Regions from separate parts of the Sphingobium amiense genome, predicted to be linked through region 2. Evidence: predicted binding sites of a transcription regulator. Region 2 holds the regulator's gene; each other region holds the start of a gene.
The links. The regulator LexA, encoded in region 2, represses DNA repair genes until DNA is damaged. The targets are predictions, from matches to a motif close to GTTCCNCNCTTGTTCT.
Positions count from the first base shown of each region.

Region 1: recA (recombinase RecA) is a predicted target of LexA. The motif match lies at 1,438-1,453, and genes of this name have one in related genera.
Region 3: uvrA (excinuclease ABC subunit UvrA) is a predicted target of LexA. The motif match lies at 2,189-2,204, and genes of this name have one in related genera.

Region 1 is NZ_AP018664.1:3,889,209-3,894,302, forward strand. It holds gene SAMIE_RS18740 (hybrid sensor histidine kinase/response regulator) at 1-955, shown strand, start outside; gene SAMIE_RS18745 (response regulator) at 1,048-1,404, shown strand; gene recA (recombinase RecA) at 1,526-2,599, shown strand; gene SAMIE_RS18755 (transglutaminase-like domain-containing protein) at 2,902-3,681, shown strand; gene SAMIE_RS18760 (translocation/assembly module TamB domain-containing protein) at 3,689-5,094, opposite strand, start outside.
Region 2 is NZ_AP018664.1:1,555,428-1,560,521, forward strand. It holds gene trpD (anthranilate phosphoribosyltransferase) at 1-408, shown strand, start outside; gene trpC (indole-3-glycerol phosphate synthase TrpC) at 405-1,193, shown strand; gene moaC (cyclic pyranopterin monophosphate synthase MoaC) at 1,190-1,666, shown strand; gene SAMIE_RS07480 (molybdopterin molybdotransferase MoeA) at 1,663-2,841, shown strand; gene SAMIE_RS23330 (hypothetical protein) at 2,852-2,995, opposite strand; gene lexA (transcriptional repressor LexA) at 3,148-3,819, shown strand; gene SAMIE_RS07490 (ComEC/Rec2 family competence protein) at 3,780-5,094, opposite strand, start outside.
Region 3 is NZ_AP018664.1:1,907,162-1,912,255, reverse strand. It holds gene uvrA (excinuclease ABC subunit UvrA) at 1-2,107, opposite strand, end outside; gene SAMIE_RS09200 (hypothetical protein) at 2,330-2,671, opposite strand; gene SAMIE_RS09195 (UrcA family protein) at 3,328-3,678, shown strand; gene SAMIE_RS09190 (DUF3422 domain-containing protein) at 3,764-5,011, opposite strand; gene SAMIE_RS09185 (dihydrolipoamide acetyltransferase family protein) at 5,044-5,094, opposite strand, start outside.

The DNA.
Region 1 (5,094 bases), 1.9 Mb from region 2:
CGCCTTCTCGCGCCAGCAGACGCTCCGCCCGCAGACCCTGCAATTGCCCGACATCGTCGCCGACGTGTCCAACCTGCTCAACCGCCTGCTCGGCGAAAATGTGCGGCTCGAAGTCACCCATGGCCGCAATCTCGGCCCCGTGCGCGCCGACCCCGGCCAGCTGGAACAGGTGATCGTCAACCTCGCGGTCAACGCGCGCGACGCCATGCCCGAAGGCGGCACGCTCAACATCCAGACCTATGCCGTCCCCGCGATCAAGGTGCGTGAAATGCGCCAGCAGATCCTGCCCGCCGGGGACTATACCGCGCTGCGCGTGTCCGACACCGGCCTTGGCATCCCGCCCGACATCCTCGCCAAGATATTCGAGCCGTTCTTCACGACGAAGGAACTGGGGAAAGGCACCGGCCTTGGCCTTTCCACCGTTTACGGCATCGTCAAACAGTCGGGCGGCTATATCTTCGCCGAATCCGATCTGGGCCGGGGCGCGAGCTTCGTCATCTACCTGCCCGTCTACACCGGCGCCGATGCCGAAGCGCCCGCCGTCGCGCCCGCGCCCTCGCGCCGTGCGGAGACATGGGGCACCGGCACCATCCTGCTGGTGGAGGACGAGGACATGGTCCGCGCCGTCGCCGAACGCGCGCTGACGCGGCAGGGTTACAAGGTGCTGACCGCCAATGACGGCGAACAGGGGCTGGAAGTGCTGCACGGCGGGGAGGCGATCGACCTCCTCATCTCCGACGTGGTGATGCCCAATATGGACGGCCCGTCGATGGTGGCGAAGGCGCGGCAGACGCATCCAGACCTCCCCGTGCTCTTCATGTCGGGCTATGCCGAGGAGCAACTGCGCAAGTCGATCGACATCGCCAATGTCGCCTTCCTGCCCAAGCCCTTTTCCGTCAGCCAGTTGGCGGAGGCGGCGCGCGACGCCATGGGCGCGCCTGTCGTCGCCGAATAGGACGGCTTCTGCGCGCCGATGCCATCATGGCACTGTGCAAGCGTGCCGCGATCCGCTAGCGATTCGACTGTTAAACAAGGAACAGGCACGGCATGGCGGACGGGAAGAGCATTTTGATCGTCGAGGATGAAGCGATGATCGGCATGATGCTGGAAGATTATCTCGACGCGCTCGGCTATCGCCTGCATGGGCTGGCGGCGAGCGTCGACGAAGCCTGCGCCCATGCGCGCGAAGGCGGGTTCGACGCGGCGCTCATCGACTGCAATCTCCAGGGCGAAAAAAGCTGGCCGGTGGCGGACATCCTCGCGGAAAAGGCGATCCCCTTCGTCTTCGCGACCGGCGGCATGGCGGACGATCTGCCCGCCAGCCATGCGGATCGCCCGACGCTGGCCAAGCCCTTCACCATCGGCGCTGTGGAACGCGCGCTGGAGAAGATTCTGGGCCAGTAAGCAACGGGCGGGACGGGGAAATAGGAAATTTCCGTTCCCCTCTTGTTCCGGTAGAACAAAAAGGATACATCATCGGCACGACGCGGCGAATCGCACGCCCGCCTGACATAAGGACCGGCCGATGACTGCACTGCTCTCACTCATCGATTCCAAGAAGACGGGAAACATGGACAGACAGAAAGCACTGGATGCGGCCCTGGCGCAGATCGACCGCGCCTTCGGCAAGGGCAGCGCGATGAAGCTGGGCAGCCGCGAGAAGATGGAGATCGAGGCGATTTCCACCGGCTCGCTCGGCCTCGACATCGCGCTCGGCATCGGCGGCCTGCCCAAGGGGCGGATCATCGAAGTCTACGGCCCGGAAAGCTCGGGCAAGACGACGCTCGCGCTTCACGCCATCGCCGAAGCGCAGAAAAATGGCGGCACCGCAGCCTTCGTGGACGCCGAACATGCGCTCGACCCCGCTTATGCCAAGAAGCTGGGCGTCGACATCGACGAACTGATCGTGTCGCAGCCCGATACCGGCGAGCAGGCGCTGGAGATCGTCGACACGCTGGTGCGCTCCAACGCCATCGACGTGCTGGTGGTCGACTCGGTCGCCGCTCTGGTCCCCCGCGCGGAGATCGAGGGCGAGATGGGCGACAGCCATGTCGGCCTTCAGGCGCGCCTCATGAGCCAGGCGCTGCGCAAGCTTACCGGCTCCATCTCGCGTTCCAAATGCATGGTGATCTTCATCAACCAGGTGCGCATGAAGATCGGCGTGATGTATGGCAATCCGGAAACCACGACCGGCGGCAACGCGCTCAAATTCTACGCGTCGGTCCGCCTCGACATCCGCCGCACCGGCCAGATCAAGGATCGCGACGACATCGTGGGCAACACGACCCGCGTGAAAGTCGTCAAGAACAAGGTTGCTCCGCCCTTCAAGCAGGTCGAATTCGACATCATGTATGGCGAGGGCATTTCCAAGATCGGCGAACTGCTCGACATCGGCGTGAAGGCCGGCATGGTCGAAAAGTCGGGCGCGTGGTTCTCCTACGATTCGGTTCGCATCGGGCAGGGGCGGGAAAACGCCAAGACCTTCCTGCGCGAGCATCCCGAAATGGCCGACAGGCTCGAAAAGGCGATCCGGGGCAAGACCGAGGAAGTCGCCGAAGGCATGATGACCGGACCCGATGCGGAGGATGATGGCGAATAGGCCCGTCGCCCCGCGCCGGACGGATCATCCGGCAAGGGGCATCGGGTTTCCGCCCGCCTTGCGCATCACATTCCGAAAAGGCCCGCCGCATGTCCTTCATGCCGCGGGCCTTTTATCGTCATGAGTGCGGCACGGACCATGTTTCCGATAGGATCGCGCCAGCGCAACGAAAGAACAAAAGATGCGGGAAATATGCGAAGCTAAGCGTGCGGACGCTTGCCCCTTGCCAGCGCGCCGCCGCCCCCCGATGCTGACTGCGCCACCCGATTCGGCACCCCTCTGACATAGCGGACACCCCCTTCATGCGCGTCGCGATCGAAGCGATCCTCGACTATGAGTTTCCCGAACCGACCGAGGTGCTGCTCGCGGTCGAGGCCGCCGCCCTGCCGGACCAGCAGATCGTCGAGCAGACCCATGTCATCGACAATGCAGGCCCGCTGACCAACAGGTTCGGCGGCAGCGGCATCGGCCGCCGCACCTGGACCCGCACCGGCACCGGCCGGATGCTGAGCCGCTACCGCTCGGTCGTCGATGTCGTCCGCCCCCCGGTCGATCTGACCCGCCTGTCGCGCAGCCCTCTCCCCAGCCTGCCCGAAGACGTCCTGCCCTTTATCTGGCCCAGCCGCTATTGCGAGGCGGACCGCTTCGTCAGCTTCGCCTCCGCCCAGTTCGGCGGTCTGGACGGCGGCGCGCTGGTGCAGGCGCTGGTCGACTGGGTCCGCACCCACCTCTCCTATGTCTCGGGCAGCTCAACGGGCGCGACGACCGCCGCCGACACCTTCCTCGCCCGGCAGGGCGTATGCCGCGACTATGCCCATCTGACCGCCGCGCTCATCCGCTCGCGCGACATTCCCGCGCGGCTCGTGTCGGTCTACGCCCTCGGCCTTTCCCCGCCCGATTTTCACGCCGTGGTCGAAGTCTGGCTCGACGGCGCATGGCACATCGTCGATGCGACCGGCCTCGCGCCGGTGGAAACGATGGTGCGGATCGCGGTCGGGCGCGACGCGACCGACATCGCCTTCATGACCGTGTTCGGCAGCGCGACGATGAACGCCCAGTCGATCACCGTCACGCCCGCCTGACGCGCCCTCAATAATCCTTCGAATAGCGCAGGTTCGCCGAAGACCCGGCGTTGGTCCCCGTCTTCGACAAGAGGCTCAGCGTCCGCGACAGCGCGATCTCCAGTTGCGTGGCCGTGAACCCGCGCGAATCCGTCACCACCTCGACATAGATATTGTTCGAGATATGCTGCCCGACCGCCAGGCTCGTGCCCCGTCCCGTCGCCTCGTCGCCGCTGACGATGCCGATCCGGTCGATGCCCGACGCGCCCTGCAGCTTGCCCATCGGGTTGAGGCCGCCGCTCCCGCCGCGCAGCCCGTTGAGTGCCGCGGCAAGCTGCACCGCCTGGATCGGCGACAGGTTGGCGACATTGTCGCCGAACAGGATGCGCGACAATATTTCGTCCTGCGGCAGCGTCGGCGTCGAAATGAAGCTGATGTCGGGCTGCTGCGCGCTGCCGGTCACGCTTATGCCCGCCGTCACCGTGTTGATCCGCGTCGTCGCCTCGATGTTCAGCGTCGGATTGGTCATCGGCCCGTTGAAGCTGATGACGCCTTCATCCAGATTGAACTGGTGGCCCGAGAAGCTGTAGCGCCCGCGCAGCACCTCCAGCCGCCCGGAAACACGCGGCGCGGCGGTCGTGCCGGTGACGCGCATGTCGGTCTTCCATTCCGAATCCAGCCCCATGCCCGTGACGTAGATTTCGTTGTCGGCACGAACCCGGATGTCGAGCTTCCACACCGCTGGCGCCGCCGCCGCCTGACGCGCGGCCGTGCGCGCGGCGAGCGGGTCGCTGCCGTCGCCCTTGCGCCGCACGCCGGTCAACTGCCGGATTTCGGTGCCGCCCTGCCACGCCACGCGATAACGGGTCTCGGGCAGGCGCAGGTCGCCCTTGATGAGGCCGCCATTGGCCGCGCTGTTGGTGATCGACAGCGTGCCGCTCACCACGCTGGTGATCGCCTCGCTCCGCGCCAGCCGCGCGCGGTCGAGCTTCGCTGTAATGTCGATGGGAAAGCCGCTCGCCGCCGCCAGCCCGACCGTGCCCGACGCCTGCACCGTGCCGTCGCCCGCGCGGCCCGAAAAGTTGCGCAGCTCCAGCCGGTCGTTGGTAAAGCGTCCGTCGAGCCGCATCTGCGTCACTCGCGTGCCGAACGTCTCATTGTCGTAGGTCAGCGCATTGGCCCGCACAACGCCGTTGAGGCGCGGATCGTTGAGCCGCCCGCCAAAGTCCGCCGCGATGGCGATCCCGCCGCGCAGCGTCTGGTCGGCCAGCCCCGCGAAGGAGAAGGGCACGTCCGCCGGACCGGCATAGCGGATGCCGCCGCTAAATGGCGCATTCTGCAACTGCCCGGCCCAGCCCGCGCCCGCTCCGGGAGGCGCCAGCGTCGCCACGAACCGCCCCAGCGTCGTATTGCCCCGGCGGATGAGCCCGCGCA
Region 2 (5,094 bases):
CCCATCTACGCGCAGGCGCTGGCGCTCCTGGGCATCGACCGCGCCATGGTCGTGTCGGGCGATGAAGGGCTGGACGAACTGTCGCTGGCGGGCGGCAACGATGTCGCCGAAGTCACCAGTGACGGGGTGGTCGCTATGCGCCGCCTCGCCGCCATCGACCTTGGCCTTTCGACCGACCCCGTTTCCGCCATTCGCGGAGGGGACGCCACGCACAACGCCGCTGCGCTGCGGGCGCTGCTTCAGGGTGAACATGGCCCCTATCGCGACGCCGTGCTGCTCAACGCCGCCGCTGCGCTGCTGGTGGCGGACGCGGTGGAGACGCTGCGCGAAGGCGTGGAGGAAGCCGCCGAAACCATCGACCGCGGCCTTGCCAACGCGCTGCTCAATTGCTGGATAGCCTATTCATGAACAAGCTCACCGAAATCTGCGAATTCAAACGCGAGGATGTCGCACGGCGCAGGTCCGCCGTCAGCGTGGCCGAACTCCAGTCCCGCGCCGCTGGCCAGACCCCGCCGAGGGGCTTTCGCCGCGCGCTCGACCGGGCGGCGCAGGACGGCTTCGGCCTCATCGCCGAAGTCAAGAAGGCCAGCCCGTCCAAAGGCCTGATCCGCCCCGACTTCGATCCCCCGGCCCACGCCGCCGCCTATGCCGCGGGCGGCGCGGCCTGCCTGTCGGTCCTCACCGACGAACCCTATTTTCAGGGCCATGACGATTATCTGGTCGCCGCCCGCGCCGCCTGCGCCCTGCCGGTGCTGCGCAAGGATTTCATCGTCGATCCCTGGCAGGTGCTCGAAAGCCGGGCGCTGGGCGCGGACGCGATCCTCATCATCGTCGCCGCGCTGGACGACCGCCAGATGGCGGAGATAGAGGACGCCGCGCTCGGCCTTGGCATGGACGCGCTGGTCGAAGTGCATGACGAAGCGGAACTGAACCGCGCCCTTGCGCTGCGCTCCCGCCTCATCGGCGTCAACAACCGCGACCTGCGCGACTTCAGCGTGGACTTCGCCCGCACCTATGAACTCGTCGGGAAAGCGCCGGAAGGCTGCACCTTCGTCGCCGAAAGCGGCCTGACCGGCCATGCCGATCTGACCGCGATGGCGGATCATGGCGTGCGCTGCTTCCTCGTCGGCGAAACGCTGATGCGGCAGGCCGATGTCGAAGCGGCGACCCGCGCGCTGCTGACCGGCGCATGACCGGCGGCCTCACCCATCTGGACGAGGACGGCGCGGCCCGCATGGTCGATGTGTCGGCCAAGGCCGTGACCGCGCGCGAGGCGGTCGCTTCGGGCCGCATCGCCATGAGCGCCACGGCGTCGCAGGCCATCCGCGACGGCCTCGTCAAGAAAGGCGATGTCCTCGCCGTCGCGCGCGTCGCGGGCATCATGGCGGCCAAGCGCACCGCCGATCTCATCCCGCTGTGCCATCCCATCGCGCTCAGCAGCGTGACCGTTGACTTTGACCTGCTCGACGATGGCGTCAGGGTCGTCGCCACCGCCCGCACGGCGGGGCAGACGGGCGTAGAGATGGAAGCGCTGACCGCTGCCTCCGCCACGCTGCTGACCATTTATGACATGGCGAAAGCGCTGGATAAGGCGATGGTCATCGGCGACATCCGGCTTGAAGCCAAAAGCGGCGGCCGGTCCGGCGACTGGAAGCGCGGCGCATGAGCCTGCTGCCGGTGGCGGAAGCGCAGGCGCGCCTCTTCGCTCTGGCCCAGTCGCTGGCGGAAGAAGGCGTGCCTGTCGCACAGGCGGTCGGCCGATGGCTGGCGCGGGACGTGCGGGCGCTGCGCGATCAGCCCTGGGCGGCGCTTTCGGCGATGGACGGCTATGCCGTGCGCGCGTCGGAGCATCCCGGCCGCTGGCGCGTGGCGCAGGAAAGCGCGGCGGGCGGCCCGCTCCCCCTTCCTCTCGCGCCGGGAGAAGCCTGCCGCATCTTCACCGGCGCGCCCCTGCCCGACGGCGCGGACGCGATCCTCATTCAGGAGAATGCCCGGCGCGACGGCGACCACATCGCCGCCTCCCCCGACCCTCTTGCCAAAGGCCAGCATGTCCGCAAGGCCGCATCCGACTTCGCGACCGGCGATATTCTGTTGAAGTCCGGCGCTGCAATCGGAGCCGCCCAGATCGCCGTCGCCGTGCTCGCCGGGCATGATCGCCTGCCCGTGCGCCGCCGCCTGACCGTCGCGATCCTGTCGACGGGCAATGAACTCGTCCCGCCGGGCGCGCCCGTTCCGCCGGGGTCGCTGCCTTCGTCGAACGCGCCGATGCTGGCGGCCATGCTGGCGGGGCCGCCCTGCGACATCGTCGACATCGGCATCGTCGCCGATGACCTTCCGGCGCTCGCCACCGCCTTCGAACGCGCGAAGGACGCTGACATCATCGTTTCGACCGGGGGCGCGTCGGTCGGCGATCACGACCTCGTCCGCCCCGCCTTCGATAAAGCGGGCGGCGCGCTCGACTTCTGGAAGATCCGGATGCGCCCCGGTAAGCCGCTGATGGCCGGACGGATGGGGAATGCGCTGTTCCTGGGCCTGCCCGGCAATCCGGTATCGGCCTTCGTCACCGCCACGCTCTTCCTGCTGCCGCTCGTGCGCCACATGAGCGGGGCGGCGGACCCGCTCCCCCGCACCGCTCAGGCACGCCTCGCCTCCGCATTGCCGCAGGTCGGGGAGCGTGACGACTATCTGAGAGCCTATCGGGGTGCCGGCGGCGTCGTCTCTGTCACATCGCAGGACAGCGCGGCCACGGCCGCCCTTTCGCTCGCCGACTGCCTGATTGTCCGCGCCGCTGGCAGCCCACCTGCCGCACCGGGCGACATCGTGTCGATTCTGCCGCTGTGAATCTTCTGGCCTAGCGGAACTGCTGCTCGCCCGGAGGGGAATTGTGACGCTGCTCGTCGCCCATCTGCCGGTCGAGCGGCCGCAGGCGGCGAACATCCCGCTCCCTGACCCGCACCGGCGGATTGTGGCGGAGGTCAGGGCGGGTATCGGGCATGCATTCTCTCCTGCACCGATCGTCGTCGGCTTCCCCGCACGAACGCCGTGCTGATCCTTCCGTTCCATGCGGCTCGCCACACGGTTTGCCGCTTGACGAACCTCCATGTGTTTCCTATGCGTTCCTCATACGTTCCACGGAGGACCGATGCGATGTTGACGCCGAAGCAGCAGGAATTGCTGAGTTTCATCCAGACCCGACTGGAAGAAGGCGGCGTCTCGCCCTCTTTCGAGGAGATGAAGGACGCGCTCGACCTGCGGTCCAAGTCGGGCATTCACCGCCTCATCAACGCGCTGGAGGAACGCGGTTTCATCCGCCGCCTGCCCAATCGTGCCCGTGCGCTCGAAGTGCTCAAGCTCCCCGACGCCATGCATCGCACGCCGGTGCCGTCCATCGCCCCGAAGGCGAAGGCATCCCCCGCCCTTCCCGTCGCTGCCAATGACGTGATCGAAATCCCGCTGCACGGCCGGATCGCGGCGGGCGTTCCCATCGAGGCGATGGAGGGGCAGAATATGCTGTCCGTGCCTGCCGCCCTGCTGGGTGCGGGCGATCATTATGCGCTCGAAGTGTCGGGCGATTCGATGATGGAGGCGGGCATCCTCGACGGCGACTTCGCCCTGATCCAGCGCACCGACGTCGCGCGCGAGGGGCAGATCGTCGTGGCACTGATCGACGAAAGCGAAGCGACGCTCAAATATTTCCGCCGCGACGGATCGCGCGTCCGGCTCGATCCCGCCAACGCCGCCTATGAACCGCAGATCTACGATCCCCGGCAGGTGCGCATTCAGGGCAAGCTCGCTGGCCTGCTGCGCCGATATAACTGAGGGCGCGGCCAGCCTGCGGCGGGCGCGATCCACGGGTGCGCGTCGCCGGGCTGGAGAACGGTGTGAACTTCGCCGCTTCGCAGGTCGATCGACAGGCCGCCGGTGCGCCGCAGCAGGCGGCTGTCGGCCTTCAGCCAGCGGGGGCGGCACCAGCGCGGCAGGCGGCGGTCGCTGACGATGATGTCGGCGTCGGCACATTGCTTCTCGAAAGGATCGCGGTCGATCCGGACCTTGCTGCGCGTGAAGAGGAGCCGCCACTTTCGCCCGCCGCCGGTCAGGTGCATGGCGCACAGATCGTCCGAGCATCGGGCGGCGGGATGATCCGCCAGCGCTGAAAGCGCGCCATCGAACCCGGCGCTTTCGGAAAAACTGTCCCGCACATAATCCCCCGCCCGGTCGCGCAGGATCGCCATGCCATCGGCGGTACGCACCGCCACATGCCGCCCGTCCCCCGTGACGAGCAGGTCCGGGGCGGGCGCGAGCAGCGCCAGAGCCATCGCCACGACAAGGGGCGGCGCCCCCCACCAGCGCATCCGCCCCCGCCACAACAGCATCCACAGCAGGCCCGTCATCGCAATTCCGAATGCCGCGGCGCTCGTCGTCGGGGCCAGCATCGTCGCCATCGGACTGCCCGCCACACCATGCGCGATGGCCAGCAACAGGTCGAGCGCCTGCCGCGTCAGCCACCAGAAAGGCGCGCCCGCGCCGACGCTGTCCATCAGCAGCGCAGCCGCTTCCAGAGGCATGACGACGAAGGTGGTCAGCGGAATGGCGACGATATTGGCGAACGCGCCCAGCAGCCCCGCCTTGTGAAAATGAAACAGCGCAATCGGCATCAGCGCCAGCTCGACCGCGAACCCCGTCGCCAGCGTCACGGCGAGCAGCCGCGCGGCCTTCCTCCAGCGGCGCTCGTCCCGCGCCGTCGCAAAGGCACGGAAGCGCCGATGCTCGCCCAGCGCCACCAGCGCCGTCACCGCCATGAAACTCATCTGGAAACTGGGACCGACAAGGGCTTCGGGCCAGAAGACCAGCACCACGATCGCGCCTGCCGCCACCAGCCGCAGCGTGATCGCGTCGCGCCCCATCGCCAGCCCGCCCAGCACCAGCAGCGCCGCGACGCAGGATCGCACCGTGGGCACTTCCGCGCCGGTCAGCAGCGTATAGCCGATCCCCGCAAGCGCGCCCCCCGCCCCCGCGATCATCATGAGCGGCCAGTCGAGCGCTGCCCGGCGGCTGAGCGCCAGCACGCGCATCAGCAGGAAAATCACCGCGCCG
Region 3 (5,094 bases), 350 kb from region 2:
AGAGCGTGTCGATGGTGAAGCTGGACTTGCCCGATCCCGACACGCCGGTGATGCAGGTGAAGGTGCCGAGCGGGATCGACGCGGTGACGCCGCGCAGATTGTTGGCGCGGGCATTGTGGACGGTGATCTTCTTGCCCGTGCCCTTGCGGCGTTTCGCGGGGACTTCGATGCGGCGGGTGCCGTTCAGATAATCGGCGGTCAAGCTGTCCCTGTGTTTCAGGATTTCAGGCAGGGTGCCCTGCGCCACGATGCTGCCGCCATGGACGCCCGCGCCCGGCCCCATGTCCACGATATAGTCGGCGGCGCGGATCGCATCCTCGTCATGCTCGACGACGATGACGCTGTTGCCGAGGTCTCTTAGGCGTTTCAGGGTCACGAGCAGGCGGTCGTTGTCGCGCTGGTGCAGGCCGATGCTGGGTTCGTCGAGGACGTAGAGGACGCCCGAGAGGCCGCTGCCGATCTGGGAAGCCAGGCGAATGCGCTGGGACTCGCCGCCCGACAGGGTGCCGCTGGTGCGGTCGAGGTTCAGATAGTCGAGGCCGACATTGTTGAGGAAGCCGAGGCGCTCGACGATCTCTTTCAGGATGGCGCGGGCGATCTGGTTCTGCTGGTCGTTGAGTTGCGCGGGCAGGGTGGAGAAGAAGCCGAGCGCGTCCACCACCGAGCGGCGGGTGGAAATGGAGATGTCCTCGCCCGCGATCTTCACCGCGAGCGCTTCGGGCTTGAGGCGAGCGCCGTGGCAGGTTTCGCAGGGCTGGGCGCGCTGATATTTGGAGAGTTCCTCACGCATCCACGCGCTGTCGGTCTGGAGCAGGCGGCGGTTGAGGTTGCCGATGACGCCCTCGAACGGCTTCTTCACCTCATAGCTTTTGCGCCCGTCCTGAAAGCGCAGGGTCACGGGCCTGCCGCCGGTGCCGTGGAGGATGATGAGCTGCACCTCGCCGGGGAGTTCCTGCCACGGAGTGTCGAGCGAGAAACCATATTCGCGGGCGAGGCTGCCCAGCACCTGCATATAATAAGGCGAGGGCGGGTTGGATTTGGCCCAGGGGACGACCGCGCCCTTCTTGAGGGAGAGGGCTTCGTTGGGGACGACCAGTTCGGGGTCGAACTCCTGCCGCTCGCCAAGGCCGTCGCAGGCGGGGCAGGCGCCCTGCGGCGCGTTGAAGGAGAAGAGGCGCGGCTCGATCTCGGCGATGGTGAAGCCGCTGACGGGGCAGGCGAATTTTTCGGAGAAGACGATGCGGTTGGCCGGGATGGAGGCGTTTTTCATCTTGCCCTTTTCACCGCCGCCGTTCGTGTCGAGCGCAGTCGAGACACGCTGCTCCAAAGGCTTCTCGACTTCGCTCGAAGCGAAGGGAGATTGGTTTTTCTGAACCTCCGCCAGCGTGCCGTCCGCCAGATCGACATAGGCGAGGCCGTCCGCCAGTTTCAGCGCCTGTTCGAAACTGTCGGCGAGGCGGGTGCCCATGTCGGGATCGACGGCGAGGCGGTCGACCACGACTTCGATGTCATGCTTGTATTTCTTGTCGAGGGCGGGGGCGTCCTCAATGAGGTACATTTCGCCGTCGATGCGCACGCGGGTGTAGCCCGCCTTCTGCCATTCGGCGAGTTCCTTGCGATATTCGCCTTTCCGCCCGCGCACCACGGGGGCGAGCAGGTAGAAGCGCGTGCCTTCCGGCAACAGCATCACGCGGTCGACCATCTGGCTGACCGTCTGGGCGCTGATCGGCTCGCCGGTGACGGGGCTGTAGGGGATGCCGACGCGCGCCCAGAGGAGGCGCATATAGTCGTAGATTTCGGTGACGGTCGCCACGGTCGAGCGCGGATTGCGGCTGGTCGTCTTCTGCTCGATAGAGATGGCGGGGGAAAGACCCTCGATATGCTCGACATCGGGCTTCTGCATCATCTCAAGGAACTGGCGCGCATAGGCGGAGAGCGACTCCACATAGCGGCGCTGCCCTTCGGCATAGATGGTGTCGAAGGCGAGGCTGGATTTGCCGGAGCCTGACAGGCCGGTGATGACGACGAGGGAGTCGCGGGGCAGATCGACGTCCACGCCCTTGAGATTATGCTCGCGCGCGCCGCGGACGCTTATGTGGGTCAGCATTCGCTGCCGCTCTGCTTCTGTATATGGGTCAGCATTCGCTAAAGCTCTGCTTCTGGATATGGGTAAGGCTCATGGGGCGATGTTCTATCTTCGTTCCTGACGGGAATCCAGAGCGGAAGATAGGAAGCCGCGCCGCCACGCGAAAGATGGCCGGAAAGACAAAGGCCCGGCCCGGCGTAAAAATGCCGGACCGGGCCTTCGCATCATCCCATTCTCACGGGATCAGTAGCAGCGCTGGTTCCAGCGGCCGGTATATTTGTCATATTTGGTCACGCAGTCGCGGCCACGCACATCGCCACGGCGGTTGTTCCAGTCGCGACGGTCGGCATAGCGGCCGCGATTCCAGTCGCGGCGGGCTTCGCGGTCGTGGCGCGCCTCACGCTCGCGGCGGCGCTCCCATTCGCGGCGGCGTTCCCAATCACGACGGTCGCCGTCATAACGCGCCTGCTGGTAGCGCGCCTGCTGATAGCCGGCGTCGCCCCACGAATGGGCGAGGGCCGGGCCGCTGGCTGCCGCAAGGGCGGCGATGGCGGTAGCGAACTTTGCCAGTCTGGACAGAGCCATAAAAAATCTCCTTCGTTCGATGGAGCGTCAACCCGGTGGCCCGCGCAAAGGTTTCATCGTCGCGCGAAGGCCGCCATGTCGTTCGTCCTCTCCATGACGTTGTTCGTCCTTTCGATATGACGCCTGCCTGAATGGTGGCGCGGATCGTCGATGGGAGGCTGCGGCGGGGGAAGGCGGCGATAGAGTGGGGGCATCGGACGGGACGGCGCGAGGGCGCGTTCATCGACGGTTCACCCGGTTGAGCGCCGTCCTGTCCTCTGAGAGATTTTCGCGATCCGGTGTGCCCGACAGCGCCTGGATACGCCCCCGGCCTTCCCTTGCGCCGGGGGCGTTTTCGCGTATCGCACCGGTCGTTTCGATTCGCGCATTCCCTTACGGCTTTAATGCTTTCTCCATGTCGCCGGTGGCGCGGGCCATGTCGTTCGTCGTGCCGTTCGTCCGGTCAGACAGGCGCTTTGTCGCTTCGCCGACGCCTGTCGCATCCGGGTCGAAGCGGGCGCGCGCGCGCCGGGCGGGGCGGCTAGATCGAAAGGGCGGACGGGAAGGAGCGCTTCCCCCAAGACCCTTAAAGGGCGCTCCCCCGGCCGCACCGGCGCCGTTCCGCGCAGCCCCCCTTGGCGGCGCGCCGGTTTCAAAAGGTTCAAGAGGAGATTGCCATGTTCGCTTCGTTCAAGATCGCCGCCGTCGCCGCTGCTTCCGCCACTCTGGCGCTGGGCGCGGGCGCGGCTTCCGCCGAGGATTTCGTGTCCAACGGCCGCACCATGGAGGTCCGCCACGGCGACCTCGACCTGTCCAAGGCCGATCAGCAGGCGGTGCTGCGCAGCCGGATCGCCCGCGCCGCCAGCCGGGTCTGCATGAGCACCGACCTTTCCGCCTATACCGCGTGCCGGAGCAAGGCCATCGCCCATGTCCAGCCGGGCATGAAGGCGGCCATCGCCCGCGCCGACAGTGGCGAGCGCTATGCCGAGGCCCGGCCCGTGGAGCCGCGCGCGGTCGTCGGCAACTGATCCGGCGCATCGGAAAAACAGCAGGGGGCCGTCGCGGACATGCGGCGGTCCCTTTTCCGTTTGTGCGCCCGACGGCGCGGACCGGTCAGGTCAGCGGATGTTTTTTCGACCGGACGACGCGCCAGATTACTGCAATCAGCACCGGGATGGCGGCGGCGAGGACGATCGTCGGGTTGAACCAGGGCGCGACATGGTGGAGCGCGTCCAGCTCATAATGCAGGAGCGCCGCCATATAATAGGTGATGGCGGCGACGGAGAGACCCTCCACCGCCTGTTGCAGCCGCAGTTGCAGGTTGGAGCGGTGATCCATAGAGGCGAGCAGGTCGCGCGTCTGGCTGCGCAGCACCACGTCGATGCTGGTGCGCATCAGGCCGCTGGCGGAATCCGCGCGGCGCGACACCTGCTGCACCCGGTTCATGAAGGACTGGCAGGTGCGGATCGCGGGCATGAAGCGGCGTTCGGTAAATTCGGACAGGGTCTGGTGCCCGGCGATGCGGCTTTCGCGCAGGGACTGGAGCCGGTCATGCACGATCTGGGCATAGGCCATGGTGGCGCTCATACGGAAACTGGCGTCGGATTCGAGCCGGTTCAGCTCCGCAGTCAGGCAGGACAGTTCGTGGAACAGCTCCGCATCGCTCTGCCGGTCGGGCAGGGCGATGGCGTTGACGAGCTTGCCGAATTCATCCTCCAGCCGCTTGAGCCGGCCGTTCATTTCCTTGGCGAGCGGCAGGCCGAGCAGGGCCATCTTGCGGTAATTGCCCAGTTCCTGAATCCACTGGACCAGCCGGGTGGCGTCGCCGCCCGACAGGTTGCGATCCTTGACGAGCAATTTGCCAAAGCCCGTATCGTGCAGCCGGAAGTCGGCCCAGATCGTCGCCGCCCGGTCGAACACGTCGCAGGTCACGAGGTCGCCGGGATGGAAATCCTCCAGCAATGTCGTGGGTTCGGGATCGGAGGCGGACAGCAGCCGCAATTGCGTTCCGCGCAGGATCGCGGCGGGAAGATCCGCCATCCAGTCGGGGGGAAGGGGCGTGAAGCCGCCCTGCTCATCCGTCGCGTCGAGCGAGCGGATGAAGGTGTAGGTCGCAAATTCCGCATGGCATTCCCATGTGAATTCGAACCCGGCGATGGAGGCGGTGAGATGGTTGAGATCGGTGCGGGCTTCCCCGCTCTGGCCCGCGATCTTCAGCGCATGCTGGCGCACCGCCTGCTGCTCGCCCTCGGAATAGACGGCGAGCAACTGGGTGATTTCGCACGGCGCCTGGATATGGGCCAGACGCCGCGCGTGCATTTCCTCGGTCAGTTGCCCGCGCAGGGGATGGTTCTGGGTCAACCGCTCTGTCCTCCCCCCACGCGACGGTGCCCTCAACCGTCGACGAACAGCAGCGCCGGCGTTTCGAGCAGCCGCTTGAGAGC